Regions from separate parts of the Pseudoalteromonas sp. 2CM41L genome, predicted to be linked through region 1. Evidence: predicted binding sites of a transcription regulator. Region 1 holds the regulator's gene; each other region holds the start of a gene.
What was found. The regulator sigma-54, encoded in region 1, starts transcription at its own class of promoters, with help from an activator protein. The targets are predictions, from matches to a motif close to GTTGGCACGNNNNTNGNNT.

Region 1 (4,067 bases):
ATAGTTATCTGAAACACTTCGCACTAAAGAGGGCAGTAAGTTGACCGGAATATTATCTACGCAATAATAGCCTAAATCTTCAACCACGCGTAAAGCAACCGACTTACCTGAACCAGAACGGCCGCTTATGATAATTAACTCCATTTATAGCCCTTAGTATTTACTACGATTGATCAACAATTACTTGATACAGCTCTGCATCGGTTTTAGCACTACGCAGCTGTTTACAAAATTCTTTGTTGCTCAGTTTATCAGCTATGGTTGCCAGAGTCTTTAGGTGCTGTTGGTTATCGCCATCTGGTACGATGAGTGCAACAAAAATATCAACAGGGCAGTTATCAATAGCATCAAAGTTAACAGGCGTGTCGCTAACAAGTACTAAAGCCAGCGGCTCTTCTACGCCACCCATTCTGCCATGAGGAATGGCGATACCCCGGCCAATACCAGTACTGCCTAGCTTTTCTCTGCTTGCCAGCGCATTAAGAATATCTTGTTGTGGTAAGTAGGGGAGCTTTTCATGAGCTAGCTCACTGATAAACTCTAAAATTCTTTTTTTACTACTAAAAAGGACCGCAGCTTTGCTGCAGTCCTGGCATACTAATGTACTTAATTTCATAATATTAGTGTCTAGCAAGCTTCTCTTTATGTTTTATGACTTGACGATCGAGCTTGTCAATCAACGAGTCTATAGCGGCATACATATCTTGGTGCTCTGTTGAGGCAAATAAATCTGCGCCACTTACATGAATAGTCGCTTCTGCTTTTTGGTTGAGTTTTTCTACATCGAGAATGACATGCACATTGCTAATATGATCTGAGTGCCTTTCTAGCTTTGCAAATTTATTATTTACATAGTCTCTAAGTGAATCAGTTACTTCTACGTGACGACCAGTTAGGTTTAGTTGCATAAGCATTTCCTCTTTGTTTTTTACGTCTTATATCAAACTCTTTCTCTGATTTGACGGTGGAATAGCTAGCGATTCACGGTATTTTGCTATTGTGCGTCTAGCTACTTTAATTCCTTGCTCTGCCAATATATCCGCAATTTTACTATCACTCAATGGTTTAGCTGAGTTTTCCGCGGCAATTAGCTTTTTAATTAGGGCACGTATTGCGGTTGATGAACACTCTCCGCCGTTTTCAGTGCTTACGTGGCTTGAGAAAAAATACTTAAGCTCAAAAATACCACGTGGCGTATGCATATATTTTTGCGTGGTAACACGCGAAATTGTCGATTCATGCATTTCTACCATTTCAGCAACATCGTTTAAAACCATTGGCTTCATGGCTTCGGGGCCATGTTCAAAAAATGCCTGTTGCTGTTTTACAATACAGTTTGTTACTTTGAGCAGCGTGTCGTTTCTGCTTTCAAGGCTTTTTATAAACCATTTAGCTTCTTGTAAGTGAGAGCGAATAAACTGGCTATCACCACTTGATTTTACGGTACGTGACATAGCTGCGTACTGACTATTTACGCGTATTTTTGGCATGCTATCTGGATTTAGCTCTACCACCCAGCGGCCTTTTATTTTTTTAACCGACACATCCGGTATTACATACTCCGACTCTTCCCTTACTATTGTATCTGCAGGTTTTGGGTTGAGGGTATGTATTAGGGTCATGACCTCTTTAAGCTCGTCTTCTTTAAGCTTAGTCTTTTTCATTAATGTACGATAGTCGCGTGCCGCTAATAGATCAATGTGATCGGTTAAGATCATTTTAGTTTGTTCTATAAAAGGGGTGTCTTTATCAAACTGGTTTAGCTGAATGCACAAGCACTCTTGTAAACTGCGCGCGGCTATACCTACAGGGTCAAATAGCTGAATACGTTTTAAAACGGCTTCTATTTCATCAAGTTCAACTTCAACTTCGTCATCGTTTTCTTGGTTAAAGCTTTCTAAAATTTCTTCGCAACTTAGCGTTAAAATACCCGAGTCATCTACAGCTTCTACAATGGCAATAGCAATGGCTTCGTCAGTTGGGCTAAAAGGAGTAAGCTGAAGCTGCCACATTAAATACTCATGTAGCGTTTCAGTAGAGGCACCTTGATAAATAGACTCATCTTCTGGCATTGGGCCTGAGGATGCCGCAGGGGCTGCGCTCATGTACTCATCCCAAGTTACATCCATTGCCATATCATCGCTAACGGTGTCTTTATTTAAAGCTTCGCCACTGTCTTGCTCGTACTCGCTGGTTGTATCGTCAGCCGATGCGCTTACGGTTACATCATCCGTATCTGCTTTTTGTTCATTTTTTCCAGCCGACTCTTCCGTGTAATCTTGCTCTTCTACTTCTAATAGCGGGTTGCTATCAAGTGCTTCTTGTATTTCTTGCTGGAGATCCAATGTACTGAGCTGCAGCAAGCGAATCGCTTGTTGCAATTGTGGAGTCATTGTAAGTTGCTGGCCCATGCGCAGCTGTAATGATTGCCTCATGTATCTCTAACAATCCTTTTATGTTGTTATAATTAATATTAGCAGATGCTTGTAGGTGTGGCTTAAATGTTACAGCCTAAATTGCTCGCCTAAATAAACATCGCGTACAGTTTTGTCATTTAATACGTGTTCTGGGGTACCAGATGCAATTAGCTCCCCATGAGAAACAATGTAGGCTTTTTCACAAACATCAAGGGTTTCTCTTACATTGTGATCGGTAATTAATACGCCAATGCCACGGTTTTTAAGATGTTCTATTATTTTCTTTATATCTAACACTGAAATCGGATCAACACCAGCAAAAGGCTCATCCAATAAAATAAATTTGGGGTTCGCTGCCAGTGCTCTGGCAATTTCTACACGGCGGCGTTCACCACCAGAAAGCGCCATACCTTGGCTATCGCGAATATGCTGAATACTAAATTCATCAAGTAAGTTGTTAAGCGTTTCTTCTCGCGCGGCTTTATTGAGCTCTTTACGCGTTTCTAAAATAGCCATTAGGTTTTGATAAACTGTCAGCTTTCTAAATATTGATGACTCTTGCGGCAAATAGCCAATGCCTAAGCGGGCGCGGCTGTGCATAGGTAATAACGTAATGTCGTTATCATCAATAGAAATTTTACCTTTGTCGCTAGGTACTAACCCTACAATCATGTAAAAGGTGGTGGTTTTACCTGCGCCATTAGGGCCCAATAAGCCAACAATGCTGCCGGCTTCTACTTCAAGGCCTACATTTTTTACAACTTGGCGGCCTTTATAGCTTTTTGCTAATAGTTCTGCTTTTAAGGTGCTCATGGTTGACCTTCGTTACCTGTTTTTTCTTTAATTTTTGCTTCAACAGGCACTAAAATTGTGTGGACACGATCCGTGGAGTTTTCGTCTTTTTCTGCGCTAATAAGCTGCTGCTGCATATCGTAGGTAATACTTTTAGCATTAATTTTTTGACCGGCTTGCGCGACTTCAGCATCGCCAACAAGCGTTAAAAATCGCTTTGCTACGTCGTAACGTACTTCGTTTGCACTGGCACTCATTACGGTACCATCGTCTTGTTTTTCTTCGAAGTAGGCTGGGCTGCCAGTGGCAATAAGGAGTTGTTTGTTATCCCCTAAGTCTTCACGTTTATGTACTTCGAGTCGGTCGGCTGTAATTTTGCGATTACCATGCACAATTTCGACGTTCTTTTCAAAAATACCTACGTTTTCTTTAAGTTGGCCTTCTTGACGGTCTGCACTAATAGAAATTTGATTTGCTGGCGGTTGAGCAGCAGGCTCAGCAGCAGAGGCGCTAAAGGCAAGCATTAGCGATGGGATAATAAGTATTTTAGTGAGTTTATTGGTCATAATATATTGTTCGCGTATGGTTAATTAGTTTTATTACTTCGGTTTTTAAATCGGCTTCAAGGCCTTTCCCGACAATTTTTAAATTAGGCCCAGTGACAACCACTGGCTGCTCAGAGCGCATTGTTAGCGCTTTAATGTCGACTTCGATGTTATCGGCATTGATGTTATCTATCATGGCGTTATCAACTAAATTTTTAGCAACCACATTGCCTTCTAAAATAAGTTGTTTATCTTCGTAAAGCGTTGCTTCGTCTGCATTTATTCGCCATGTTTGCTTTTCGTTATACAAGGT
Region 2 (4,067 bases), on a different contig from region 1:
TAAGTATTTGCGCTGCGTCTTCTTCAGATAAGCTCAATAAAAGAATCGCGGCTTTATCTACGCCATCTAACTTGTCAACATCAAACGCTGGCGGGAGTTGTTTTTGTTCTTGATCAGTCATCTTCTGTTAACCACGCTTTCACTACTTGTGATGAGAGTTCAGGTTCGTTCGCTACAAGTGCTCTTACCGCTTTAAGCAAATCTTCGTCGCCATGTAAATCTGGCAGCTGTAGTGTACCATCGCTTGAGAAGCCTACAGAAGCAGAATCAAAGTCTTTATTTAGCATATCTAGCGTGCTATCGCCAATATCCACCCCAGAGCTTAATGCATCTTCATCGTACTCTTCGAGCGTATCATCTGGGTATATTAAGCGTTTAAGCATAGGCTTAACAACTGCCATAATAAGCACAATAATAACCAGCGCACCCAGTACTAAGCGGACGATTTTCATAAACCAGTCCTGCTCCCACAGCGGTACTTCTAAATCTAAATCAACTGCTTCGCGTACAAATGGCACAGTTACCACCTCTAATGCATCGCCGCGTTGCATATCAAAGCCTACCCCACCTTGTAATAGGCGACGTATATTTGACAAAGCCTCTACCGAGCGCGGCGCCATGGTTGTTTCGCCGTTTTCACCTACTTTTGGCACATAATCAACGGCAACCGAGACGCTAATTCTGCGAATAACCCCTGTTTGTTGGCGCTTATGCGAAATGGTGGTGTCTAGCTCAAAGTTACGTGTAGCCTCTTTATGCACTCGGCTTGGGTTCGTTGCCGTACCAGCATTACCTTGACCTGCCACTTCTGGAATAGTTGAATTCATAGGTGGTTGATTAGTGAGTGCCCCAGGGATACCTACCGCTAAGCCACCAATGTTGTTCTCTTCAAATGTGGTTTCGCTTCTTACTGCTGGTAAGTCTGGGTTGTAGCGCTTTTGTGTTTCTTCTACTGAGCTAAAGTCCATATTTAAATCAACTTGCGCCGTGTAGTTACCCAAGCCGACTACAGGAATAAGAATACTGTCTATTTTCTCTAAATACTCTTGCTCACGCTTTCTTTCAATGTCGTACTCTTTACGAGAGCGTGCTGCTAATGAATCTTGTGAACCTGAATTAAGTAAGCGACCGTTTTGATCTGTTACCGTAACACGTGAAGGCTCAAGCCCCTGTACTGCAGAGGCAATCATATCAACCACTGAGTCAATTTCTTCGCCATCAAGCATTCTGCCGCGCTTAAGAGTTAATACCACTGTGGCTGATGGCTTTTTTTCTCTGCGTGCAAATACGTTTTCTTTTGGAATGGCTAATAAAACTTTAGCGCGTGTTACGTTGTTTAATTCTTCTATGGTGCGGGCAAGTTGTTGCTCGCGGCCATGTTTTAAACGTTCACGCTCTAATCGTTGGCTAACACCAAAGCCCATATCTTGCATTATGATATCGGTGCCTGAGGTAGGACCTTGCTCTAGGCCTTCACGGGCCATTAGCAATTTAATGTTTTGATACTCGCTTTCATCAACCGAAATTACGTTGCCATCTAGCTCGTAGTCAATTTTTTGTGCATCTAAAAAATCAAGGGTTTGGATCAGCTCTTCTGTTGGCATTTTACCCAGCGGACGCATGTCTGGCTGACGTGCCCAAATAATCACAAATATAGCAATAGCTAAACAAATAGCCAGCGCAATAATAAGGGTGACTTGGCGAAGCACATCAACACCATTTAAGGCGCTTAAGTAGCCCGACTTTTGTTCTTGTTGCTCGTTATCTTCGCTTTGGTCAATACCGCCGCCAGCAAGAGCAAGATCTGTTGATTGATTAGATTGCGCCACAATAATTCTCCACTACCTACTTAAACAGGCATGTTCATAATTTCTTGGTATGACTCAACAAGTTTATTTCTTACTTGTACTGTAGCCTCAAATGCCACTGACGATTTTTGTGAGGCAATCATTGCCTCAGCAAGCGATACACTTCTATCACCCATTTCAACAGCCACTACTTTTTGTTTAGCATCTTGTTGTAAGCCATTAACCGTGTTTAATGCATCACTTAGTAAGTCACCAAATTGAGCAGACGATGTTGGCTGAGCTTGAGTAGGTAGCTTATTGATTTGATTTGTATGGCCTGCTTCTAAAGCCATTGATTGCATTTCTTGAAATAGCGCGCTGTTTTGAATTTTCATAATTTTCTCTGGCAAATGCAGTTAACGTTCATAAAGGGAATAAAGCACAAAGTGTGCCATAAAAATAAACCTTTAATTACATAAGGTTAACTATTATTTTTAAGAGTCAGAGATTTGACAACCCTAAACTAAGCGTGGTTAGTTTAGGGTTATATAGAAGAAAGGGATAAAGTTATGCGGGCAGCGAAATACCTAAATCGCGCATTTGCGCTAGTTTATAACGTAAAGTACGCGGACTGATCCCAAGTGTTTGTGCAACATCTTTACGTTTGCCTTGGCAGCGCGCTAGGGTCTCTAATATTATTTTATGCTCTTTATCTTTTAGCTCATCTTTATAGCTGCCAGTATCAACACTAGGCAGAGAGCTACTCGCCTCTGCAGGCGTTATTTTGTCATCATAATACGCGCCACTGGGAGTGTTCGCTTGTTCAGGCGCTATCTCCTGTGTAGGCGTACTGTTAATTGGCGCTTGCATTAAGTTTTCAATAAAAATGGCCTGTTCGCCAATTACATTGCCCGTTCGCAAAATAAGCGCACGTTGAATTACATTATCAAGCTCGCGTACATTACCAGGCCATGCATGGCTTAGTAATTTTTGTTCAGCGGCACTATCAAGCGTTGCTAGCGGCTCTTTACTTTTAACTAAATGGCGCTCTATTAAATGCTTAGCCAATACAATTATATCCCCTGGGCGATCACAAAGCGGTCGCCACATTAGAGGAAATACGTTTAAGCGATAATATAAGTCTTCTCTAAATTGATTATCTGCAACGGCTTCTTTTAGGTCGCGGTTACTGGTTGCGAGTACTCTTACATCGAGTGAAATTGTTTTTCGGGCACCTAAACGCTCAACTTCACGCTCTTGCAATACCCGTAATAGCTTAGCTTGCAGCCCCAAGTCCATTTCGGTTATTTCATCAAGTAATATGGTGCCGCCTTGGGCTTGTTCAAATTTACCTGGGCATGCTTGTATTGCACCGGTAAACGCGCCTTTTTCGTAGCCAAATAAAGTGGCTTCAAGCATGTTTTCGGGAATAGCCGCACAGTTTATTGCCACAAAAGGCGCATCGCATCGGTTTGATTTATCGTGAATGTAGCGCGCTAACACTTCTTTACCAGAGCCACTAGGGCCTAGCACCATAACACTTGCATCTGAGCGCGCCACTTTGCTCGCCAGTTCTAAAAGCGCAATACTGCTTGGGTCGGCAACAATTGGGCCGTCAGTGTCTTTTGGCTTTTCGGGTAAATACCGACTAACCATATTTAAAAGCACCTCAGGGGCAAATGGTTTAGCCATATAATCAATTGCGCCTAAGCGCATTGCCTCTACTGCATCATCAATCGTTGCATAGGCAGTCATCATTAATACGGGGAGATCTGGGTAGTTAAGCTTAATGCTTCTAAGTAAATCTAGGCCGCTCATCGCGCCCATTTGCACGTCACTGACCACTAATGAAAACTCAGATTTTTTTAATTGGATCATGGCTTGCTCAGCACTATCGGCTGCAACACAGGCAATACCCGACATTTCTAACGTGTCTATGAGTGCTTCTCTTAAACCTGCATCATCTTCAACCACTAGTATTGTATTACTCATGCTGTTTTCTCCTGCGTTGAGGCCGTGCATATGGGCAGCAATAAACTAAAACATGCACCACCATTGGCATTATTAACCACTTCAACACGTCCTTGATGCGCATTAGCCACAGAGCTTACAACAGCAAGCCCAAGCCCTGTACCTTGGCTTTTTGTGGTATAAAACGGTTCAAAAATTTTCTCTATTTGGCTCAACTCTACACCAGGGCCGTTATCGCATACGCTAATACGCACGGTATCGGGTTCGCTGCTATCGCGCTGCGCTTTCAATGTCACCAGGGCTTGGCTG
Region 3 (4,067 bases), on a different contig from region 1:
ACGCTTGCTGTTTAGCTGTGCGCCTTGACCACGAGATGCAGTGAAAAGCTCGCCACGAACTGGATCGTAAATTACAGCTTGGTCTAAACGACCTTTTACTTTAAGTGCGATAGAAACCGCGAAATGAGGGATACCCTTGATGAAGTTAGTTGTGCCATCAAGCGGGTCAACAATCCATTGGTAATCTGCATCTTTGCCTTTGTGCTCACCTAGTTCTTCACCAACAATGCAGTGATCAGGGTAAGATTTTAAAATTGTATCACGAATTACGGCTTCGGCTTCTTTATCAATGTTAGTCACTAAGTCGTTAGTGCCTTTTTGTTGAATTTCAACTTTTGATAAATCTTCACTTGCGCGAAGTAAAATTTTGCCTGCGTTGCGCGCAGCGCGAACCGCAATGTTTAACATTGGATGCATGGTATTACCTTTGGGTTGTAAAAGAACGTTTATATATTTAAGCCGGCGTATTTTAGCGACTTTTGCCATAAAGTAAACAATAAACCCTAAATACTTTTGTGCGTTTTTTGTACGGCCTTGAAATGCATGTAAATTTATTCGCATCTAAGGCATGTTGGCGTGTATGGATTGAAATTTGTTCAACCAAAGGGCAACTTAATCACAGCCATGATGCAAAGCTTCCGCGTCCTGCTCACGCCCCTTACCTACATCCATGTAGGCAAAGCTTCCGTGTCCTGCTAGCAAACATACTGTTGTAAAAATTAATCTTACAAGGGCAATACACGCCAATAATACTAAAAAGTAAAAAAAGTGCTTTACCTAAAGTTAGCTTGAGGTTTTATCTTGTGTTTAAGCAATCAACTAGGGTAAATAATAATGAAATTAGAACACGTACATTTAGTAGTAAACGATATAAATGCCATGCTTAAATTTTACCAAGCAGCCTTTCCTTATTGGTCAATTAGAAGTGAAGGGCATAACACCTGGTATGGCAAACCTAAGCGCTGGGTACATTTTGGCGACGATAACCATTACATTGCTATAAGCGATAATGGCGAGCATAAAAACAGAGATTTGACAGGGCACCAAGTCGGGCTGGCTCACTTTGCCTACGTTACAAACAACCTAGACGCTGTTATACAGCGCTTAAAACACGCCGGATTTAGCATTGATAAAGAGGGTGCAGAAAACCCATTTAGAAAAAACGCATATTACTTAGACCCTGCAGGATTCGAGGTTGAGTTTGTGCAGTATATGAGTGACATTCCAAGCGAGCGTAATAACGACTTATAAAATAGGCATAAATAACGGTGTAGAAAAGCGCATACTATGGCTTTTCTACCCATTGTGTTTTTACCCGTATTATTTATTACTCACCCCAAGCTGGGCCTTTAAATCATTAGCAAAACTCACAAATTTTTCTTTAATGGTGCGTTTAACTTTTACCTCCACCGAACCTAAAACTGTTTTACCTTCTAGGTTAATTGTGGGGCCTTGACGCTTATTAAGCGACACCGTTTTGTTTTCAAAACTACCTAATATACAAAACATTTTAGAAACTACATTAACGTGCTCTGGTACGTAAATTTCTTCGCTGCCAAAAATACAATTTACATGCACGGTAACATGTTGGTGGGCAAAAATAGCATCAGTAAAATCTAAAACAATCGACCCCATATAGTTTTGAATGTAAATATCTTTAGGCACCACCCATTGGCCGCTACGCTCGCTTGAGCCTAAAATGCTTCGCAGTGTTAAGTTTTCTTCATCCGCTTGTTGGGCGCTGTAGTTAGGGGCAAATTGCGTTTGCTTTTGAGCACTGTACTGGGTATCTGTAGTAAGGGTTAAATCCTCTACTAAATTAAGTAACGCAGTATTTTCGATTGCTTCCATTGCACTGTCTAAGCGCCTTTCAAAGGCTTCAGCTGAAATAACGCCATGGCTGTAGTTATAAATAAGTTGGTCTATCACTTGTTCGCGAACTTGCTCTATTGGGCGGTCTTCAATTTTTACAGACATGGGAATAATCCTTTTTATATGAGTTACCACTTTACATAGCAAGTGCTGTACCAAAATTTAACTACCTATATATCAATGGCTTATTATTTTTATAGCGCCGCTTAATTTATTATATTAACGATAGATTAACCAAAACAGCAATATAATCGTTATTTTCACCACTTAAGAAAGTTTTACCTAATAGCCTGTAAATGTTTACTCGGAGGTATTTTTATTTATACCCAATGAAATAGCTAACTCCATGAATTTAAAGTGTTAATAAAGTTGGCCTAAAGCTCGCATACATAAAAGTGTCTTTAATCAAAAGGAGAAAGATTATGAAAACATTCAACAAATCTATGATTGCGGCTTTAGTTCTAGGTACTACAGCTATGGGTGCTCAAGCGGGCACTTGGGAAAATGAAAGTAAAGATGCTTGGATTGATGGTAAGGCAGAAACAGTGCTTCTTATGAACACTAATCTAAACAACTTTGACATTAACACTGATGTAAAAAATGGCAAGGTAGTACTTACAGGTAAAGTAAACAGCGACCTTGATAAAGAGCTAGCTGAAGAACTTGTAATTAGCCTAGATGGCGTATCTGATGTAGAAAACAACCTAACTGTTGTGAAAAACATGGATATGGACGACAAAGATCGTGACACTATGGATGATGATGATAACGACTTAACTGACGCTAAAATCACCACAGTAATTACTACACGTTTCTTATTTGACTCAGAAGTTGACGGTACAGATATCGACGTTGATACCGACAACGGTATAGTAAAACTTAAAGGTTCTGTTGAAACAGAAGCTGAAAAGCAGTTAGCAGTAAAAATTGCTAAAAATGCTGAAGATGTTCGTGACGTAGTAGATGAACTAACTATTGTTGCTGAATAATACACTATACTAAAAAGCCCAGCTTAGCTGGGCTTTTTGCTTGTCATTTTTAAAGGAGCTATATCATGGATATCATTCGTATAATACTGTCGATTTTATTACCGCCACTGGGTGTATTTTTACAAGTTGGTTTAGGTATGCACTTTTGGCTAAATATTTTACTAACTTTACTAGGTTACTTCCCTGGTTTAATTCACGCTATCTACATTATTGCTAAAAAATAATGTGTGGTGTGTTCAATGTGAGCCGGCCACTTTTTTATAGTTATTAAAATTGTAAAAAAGCGGCTTACATACTTCTGCGTTTATTTTCTGTTATTTCCTGCCTATTTGCATGCAAAAAGATTACTATTTAAGCAGTCAGCTTACTGATTGTTAAAATAAAGGTTTTTGCTAGTGACAAGCCTTAAAAAACTTTTTATACTGCAACCCGCTTTAGTCGCTCAGTGGCTAAACGCTTCAAAAATTAACTACCTCGTAGTTATACAAAGTTGGCCCCTTAGCTCAGTTGGTTAGAGCACACGACTCATAATCGTTAGGTCCCCAGTTCGAGTCTGGGAGGGGCCACCACTTTTCAAAGCTTCCCAAGTAAATAACTACTAACAGAAATTACCCTGTGCTACCTCTGTGCTACTTTTCATTATAGTAATATATAAATACTTTTTCTAAGTTGTTTTGTATATCGATAGATAAGTAGATGCTAGACTGCGATAAAGTTACTAACATGGATGTGTCGTATGAACCAATTTGATATTAATGATAAAGACATAGAAAAAAAATTAACTTCTCTAAAAGAAAATGAATTAAGTCAATCAGTACTAGTTCCGTTATTGAAGGAAGTCTACTCTACTCGTGTCGAGTTTACTGGGGGAGTCTATGAAAAAGGAAGAGATATAATCATCTATAAGAAGGATGAACTTGGTGAATTAGAGCCTATCGCTGTACAAGTAAAAAAAATATCTCCCTCTGCAAATTCCCAAACTAGATCATTTCAGCAGTTGCTTAATCAACTCTCACAAGCTAAAGACGAACCTATTATTGACCCTGAGACATCTCTTGAAGTTGATGTAAAAAAAGTGATATTTGTCACACCTTTTCTTCTAGAGCAAAAAGTCATAGATACCCATAAAGGAGCTTTTAAAAAAGCTAAATTAGAAGGTATAACGATCATTGATGGGTTTAAGTTAATAGGGCTGTTGAAAGCAAA
Region 4 (4,067 bases), 100 kb from region 1:
AAGAGCAAAAACGAGAGCAAGAGTATTTATCGCTGTGTGGCACAATAAGAAACTGCTCAGGTGGTGTAACGCCATGGGGCAGTTGGCTAACCTGCGAAGAAACCGTTATGGATAAAAGTGATGGCTTGTCTCAATCTCACGGTTACATTTTTGAAGTACCAGCCAGCGCCAAAGGCTTAGTTAAGCCAGAGCCATTATATGATATGGGCCGCTTTAATCATGAAGCCGCAGCAATAGACCCACAAACTGGTATTGTTTATTTAACTGAAGATAGAGGCGATAGTTTGTTTTATCGGTTTATTCCTCATCATCGCGATAAGTTAAATAAAGGCGGCACATTGCAAGCTATGGTAATTAAAAACCAGCCTCAGTTTGATAGCCGAAATTGGGATTCACCGGCCATGCCACTACACAGCGACCTTTTAGTTGAATGGATAACGCTCACAGACCCTAAAAGCCCAAATGATGACCTACGTAAGCAAGGTTATAAAAAAGGTGCAGCCTTATTTGCACGAGGAGAGGGAATACATTGGGGTAAAAATGAGCTTTATTTTTGCTGTACTAATGGGGGCAAAAAGCAGTTAGGTCAGGTAATGAAGTACACACCTTCAAAAAACGAAGGCACTGAGTTAGAGCAAAATGAGCCTGGTAAAATACAACTATTTGTAGAAAGTACAAACGAGTCGTTATACAACTTTGGTGATAATTTAACGGTAGCGCCTAACGGGCATTTAATTGTATGTGAGGATCAATACACAGACACGGTGAATAACCATTTACGCGGGGTAACACCTAAAGGAGAGGTGTATAACTTTGCTAAATTGCATGCGCAAACAGAGCTTGCTGGGGCGTGTTTTTCACCTGACGGGCAAACCTTGTTTGTAAACGTATACATGCCAACTAAAACGTTGGCTATTACTGGTCCTTGGGATAGTTTTAAGCTTTAAAGTGGTAAAAATACAAACGCTTAGTATAGGTATGCTAAGCGTTTGCATTTTAACAATCCTTGTAGAATTACCAAATCCGTTAGCAAGCTTTAATCATCCTTGGTGCATTTACTACATCCTTTATGTAATAAGCAACGGGTCCTTGTAGTTTGCACTTCATCCTGTACCTACTTATGTAACGTCTCCTTGTATCTTTATTAGTCCTTTAACTCTTATTAACATTCCTTGTATGGCAAAGTGGGTAATAAATTAATGATTTAGTTTACCTGCAGACGATTCAATGTGTGCACGTACAAACCATTGAAACTGCTCTAAGTCACCTAGCTGGCTGGTGATCATATCCTCTGATACTGGGTCTAATTCAGACAGCGTGCTAATGGCTTTGCGGTGGTCGGCGTTTACGCCACTGTATACTTTGTCTAATGCACCTAAATGTTCTACTACAAAGGCTTTACCTAATGAGTATTCTTCCCATGTGCGGCGATCTACAATTGACTTAGGTGTACCTTGTGGCGTACCACCTAATGTAGCAATACGCTCTGCGATGGTGTCGGTCATTTCGCGAATAGCATCGACTTGTGGGTCTAACATTTCATGCACACCAATAAAGCTTGGGCCTACTACATTCCAGTGAATATGCTTTAAAGTAAGTTGTAAGTCTAAAAGCGCTACGAGTCGGTTATCGAGTGTTTCAATTGTTTTTTTTGCTGATTCGTTATCCATACCTGGGGCTGTAAATTCAATTGGGTGTTGTGAGTTACTCATAATGTCTCCCGTTGTGTAATTTGTTGTATGTAGCCATTGCTACCATTTAACTTGCAATACATGAAGCAAAGCCTATGCCTACCAAGTTTATTTGTTTAAGTTGTTGATATTTAATGTTTTGTTTTTACTTGGGTACGTAGGGTTAAAAAGGGAGAGGCGTAGAATATGAATTTTATGCACTTATTTTTGTAAATTGTGCACAGTAGTAAAAAAGCTGTGGCTGTTTATCGAAAGAGTTGAAATTTGTTTATGTTTTAGTAAAGCATAGTCTGTGTAATACAGCTACCTAAAGTATCTAGCCTTACAATTCACGCCGTTATTAAATTGCCTTTAAAAGCTCACCTTAATATTGCACGTGCTACAACCTCTAAATAAAACCCAGTAAATAAGCTAAGCAAGGGTATATAAAATATAAAGGCGCTTATTTATTACCTGCGTAATGATTAATTCAGGTGTTTTATACAGGGCTAACGCAGCTCTTTTAAAGCCGCGCTACTGGGCTTTACTGCTTAGATTTTAAAAATCAGCCTTTGTACTTATTTAATCTCTTTAGTTGGTGAATGCTCACTGATATACTCCTGCCGCATTTTAATTGGGGTTATGTAAATAAATCATGAATTTTTTAAAAACACTGTTTACAACATCTATACTGCTTTTGTCTCACTCAGCACTAGCAGAAAATTGGAGCGTCACACAGCTTCACACAAATTTTGGCGATGCCTTAAATCCCTTTACCGGGGAGTCGTCATTTACACGCACCTACACCATAGAGCATGCCTCAGAGCATGACTTAGGTGATAACTACTTTTTTATCGACTTTTTAAACGACAGCCTTAGTGATGGTTTTCAAGATACGGGTATATATGGCGAGTGGTACACAACACTTAGCTTATCAAAAGCCTTTGATACCTCTGTGCGTTATGGTGCAATAAAAGACACAGGTTTAGTGTTTGGTATAAACGCCGGTGAAGAGGGGTTAATGAAATACACCCCAGGCATCAAGCTCAGCTGGGATGCCCCAGGCTTTGATTTTTTAACAACTACATTTGCAGGTTATATTGATGCCAATGGCGGCGTGCAAAAAGATCAGCTAGCCAAGCAAGACAACAGCATTTTTATAGACCTTGCATGGGGTGCTCCTTTTACACTAGCTAGCCAAGCATTTTATTTTACCGGCCACGTAGAATATATTTCTGGGCGTGATGACGAACTAGGCAATAAAGTTAATGAGTGGTTGCTTGCTCAACCCGCTGTGCATTGGGATGTAGGGCAAAACTTTAATTTAAACCCGCAGCAGTTGATGGTAGGGGTAGAGTGGCGCTATTGGTACAACAAGTTAGGGACTAATAAAATAGAAAACCAGCCCTTTTTACATGCTATTTGGGTATTTTAAGCAAAGCTTGCTTTGCTAGGTTAATAAAAAAATAGCGCCTTTTGGCGCTATTTTTAGTCAGTGTGGTTGGAACTTTAAGTGGTTGGTTGTTACTCGTAACCGCGAGGTTTTTTGGTTTTAATAACTGCAATATAAGCATGCCAACTGGCGTAACTAAGCAAAGGCATAATTACAATAAAGCCCGTGGCGCCGGTAGCAAAACCAACAGCTACCAATAAAAATATACAAATTGACCATACCACCATAGCGGCAAAGTTAGTTTTTACAGCGTTCATAGAGCTGATTACAGCGGTCATAATATCTACTCGGCGCTCCATCATTATTTGTGGAGCAAAAGCAGAAAGCGAAAATACAGTCACCAGTAATACCCCTCCTATTATGCTGCCTAACGTTAAAAACGCCGATAACTCTTCAAAGGTGGGATTGGCGTGGCTAGGATACAAAGCATGCACAAGCGCGGCTAAACGCATCCAAGCAATCATGATAACCATTAGCATTATTGCAAAGCCCCATTCGCCTACTGGGTTTCTAAACATCGACTTTATAGAGTGGCTAAGTGTGGGTTTATGACCTTTTTCAAGCTCCCATGCTACATCATAAAGGCCTGCCGCAAAGGCTGGGCCTATTAATGCAAACGCCACGGTTGCAGGCAGTATTACTAAATATGTACCTGTAAACATTGCCCAGTAAACAATAGCAACAGGAATAAGGGTAAATATTACCCCGTAAATAAGGCTCAATATGGGCGCACGGGTCATGTCTTTAAATGCCAGTGCTAGCCAGTGAAAAGCCGCAAATGTGTTTACCTTATTGCATTCAATGCAGCGGGCAAATTCAGAGTGTTTATTAATCGTATTTGTTGTTGGCATAACAACGCTCCTTAACAAGGTGTCTCTTAAAGGTTTAGAACACATTGGCTTTATTTACAAATTGAACAATATATACGCAATAAAAAATATTTT

Region 2: fliE (flagellar hook-basal body complex protein FliE) is a predicted target of sigma-54. The motif match lies at 2,225-2,243, and genes of this name have one in related genera.
Region 3: MTF64_RS13985 (LiaF domain-containing protein) is a predicted target of sigma-54. The motif match lies at 2,014-2,032, and genes of this name have one in related genera.
Region 4: dps (DNA starvation/stationary phase protection protein Dps) is a predicted target of sigma-54. The motif match lies at 1,776-1,794, and genes of this name have one in related genera.

Annotation. Positions count from the first base shown of each region.
Region 1 is NZ_JALNTN010000006.1:159,963-164,029, reverse strand. Features, by position in the region: gene rapZ (RNase adapter RapZ) at 1-144, opposite strand, end outside; gene MTF64_RS10150 (PTS sugar transporter subunit IIA) at 164-616, opposite strand; gene hpf (ribosome hibernation promoting factor) at 621-908, opposite strand; gene MTF64_RS10140 (RNA polymerase factor sigma-54) at 936-2,435, opposite strand; gene lptB (LPS export ABC transporter ATP-binding protein) at 2,505-3,230, opposite strand; gene lptA (lipopolysaccharide transport periplasmic protein LptA) at 3,227-3,775, opposite strand; gene lptC (LPS export ABC transporter periplasmic protein LptC) at 3,765-4,067, opposite strand, start outside.
Region 2 is NZ_JALNTN010000002.1:59,313-63,379, reverse strand. Features, by position in the region: gene fliG (flagellar motor switch protein FliG) at 1-121, opposite strand, end outside; gene fliF (flagellar basal-body MS-ring/collar protein FliF) at 114-1,829, opposite strand; gene fliE (flagellar hook-basal body complex protein FliE) at 1,850-2,182, opposite strand; gene MTF64_RS03125 (sigma-54 dependent transcriptional regulator) at 2,355-3,779, opposite strand; gene MTF64_RS03120 (ATP-binding protein) at 3,776-4,067, opposite strand, start outside.
Region 3 is NZ_JALNTN010000012.1:53,025-57,091, reverse strand. Features, by position in the region: gene suhB (inositol-1-monophosphatase) at 1-417, opposite strand, end outside; gene MTF64_RS13990 (VOC family protein) at 835-1,251, shown strand; gene MTF64_RS13985 (LiaF domain-containing protein) at 1,321-1,977, opposite strand; gene MTF64_RS13980 (BON domain-containing protein) at 2,295-2,861, shown strand; gene MTF64_RS13975 (YqaE/Pmp3 family membrane protein) at 2,927-3,085, shown strand; tRNA gene MTF64_RS13970 (tRNA-Ile) at 3,354-3,430, shown strand; gene MTF64_RS13965 (NACHT domain-containing protein) at 3,598-4,067, shown strand, end outside.
Region 4 is NZ_JALNTN010000006.1:55,131-59,197, reverse strand. Features, by position in the region: gene MTF64_RS09635 (alkaline phosphatase PhoX) at 1-947, shown strand, start outside; gene dps (DNA starvation/stationary phase protection protein Dps) at 1,197-1,712, opposite strand; gene MTF64_RS09625 (nucleoside-binding protein) at 2,326-3,105, shown strand; gene MTF64_RS09620 (DUF2189 domain-containing protein) at 3,195-3,974, opposite strand.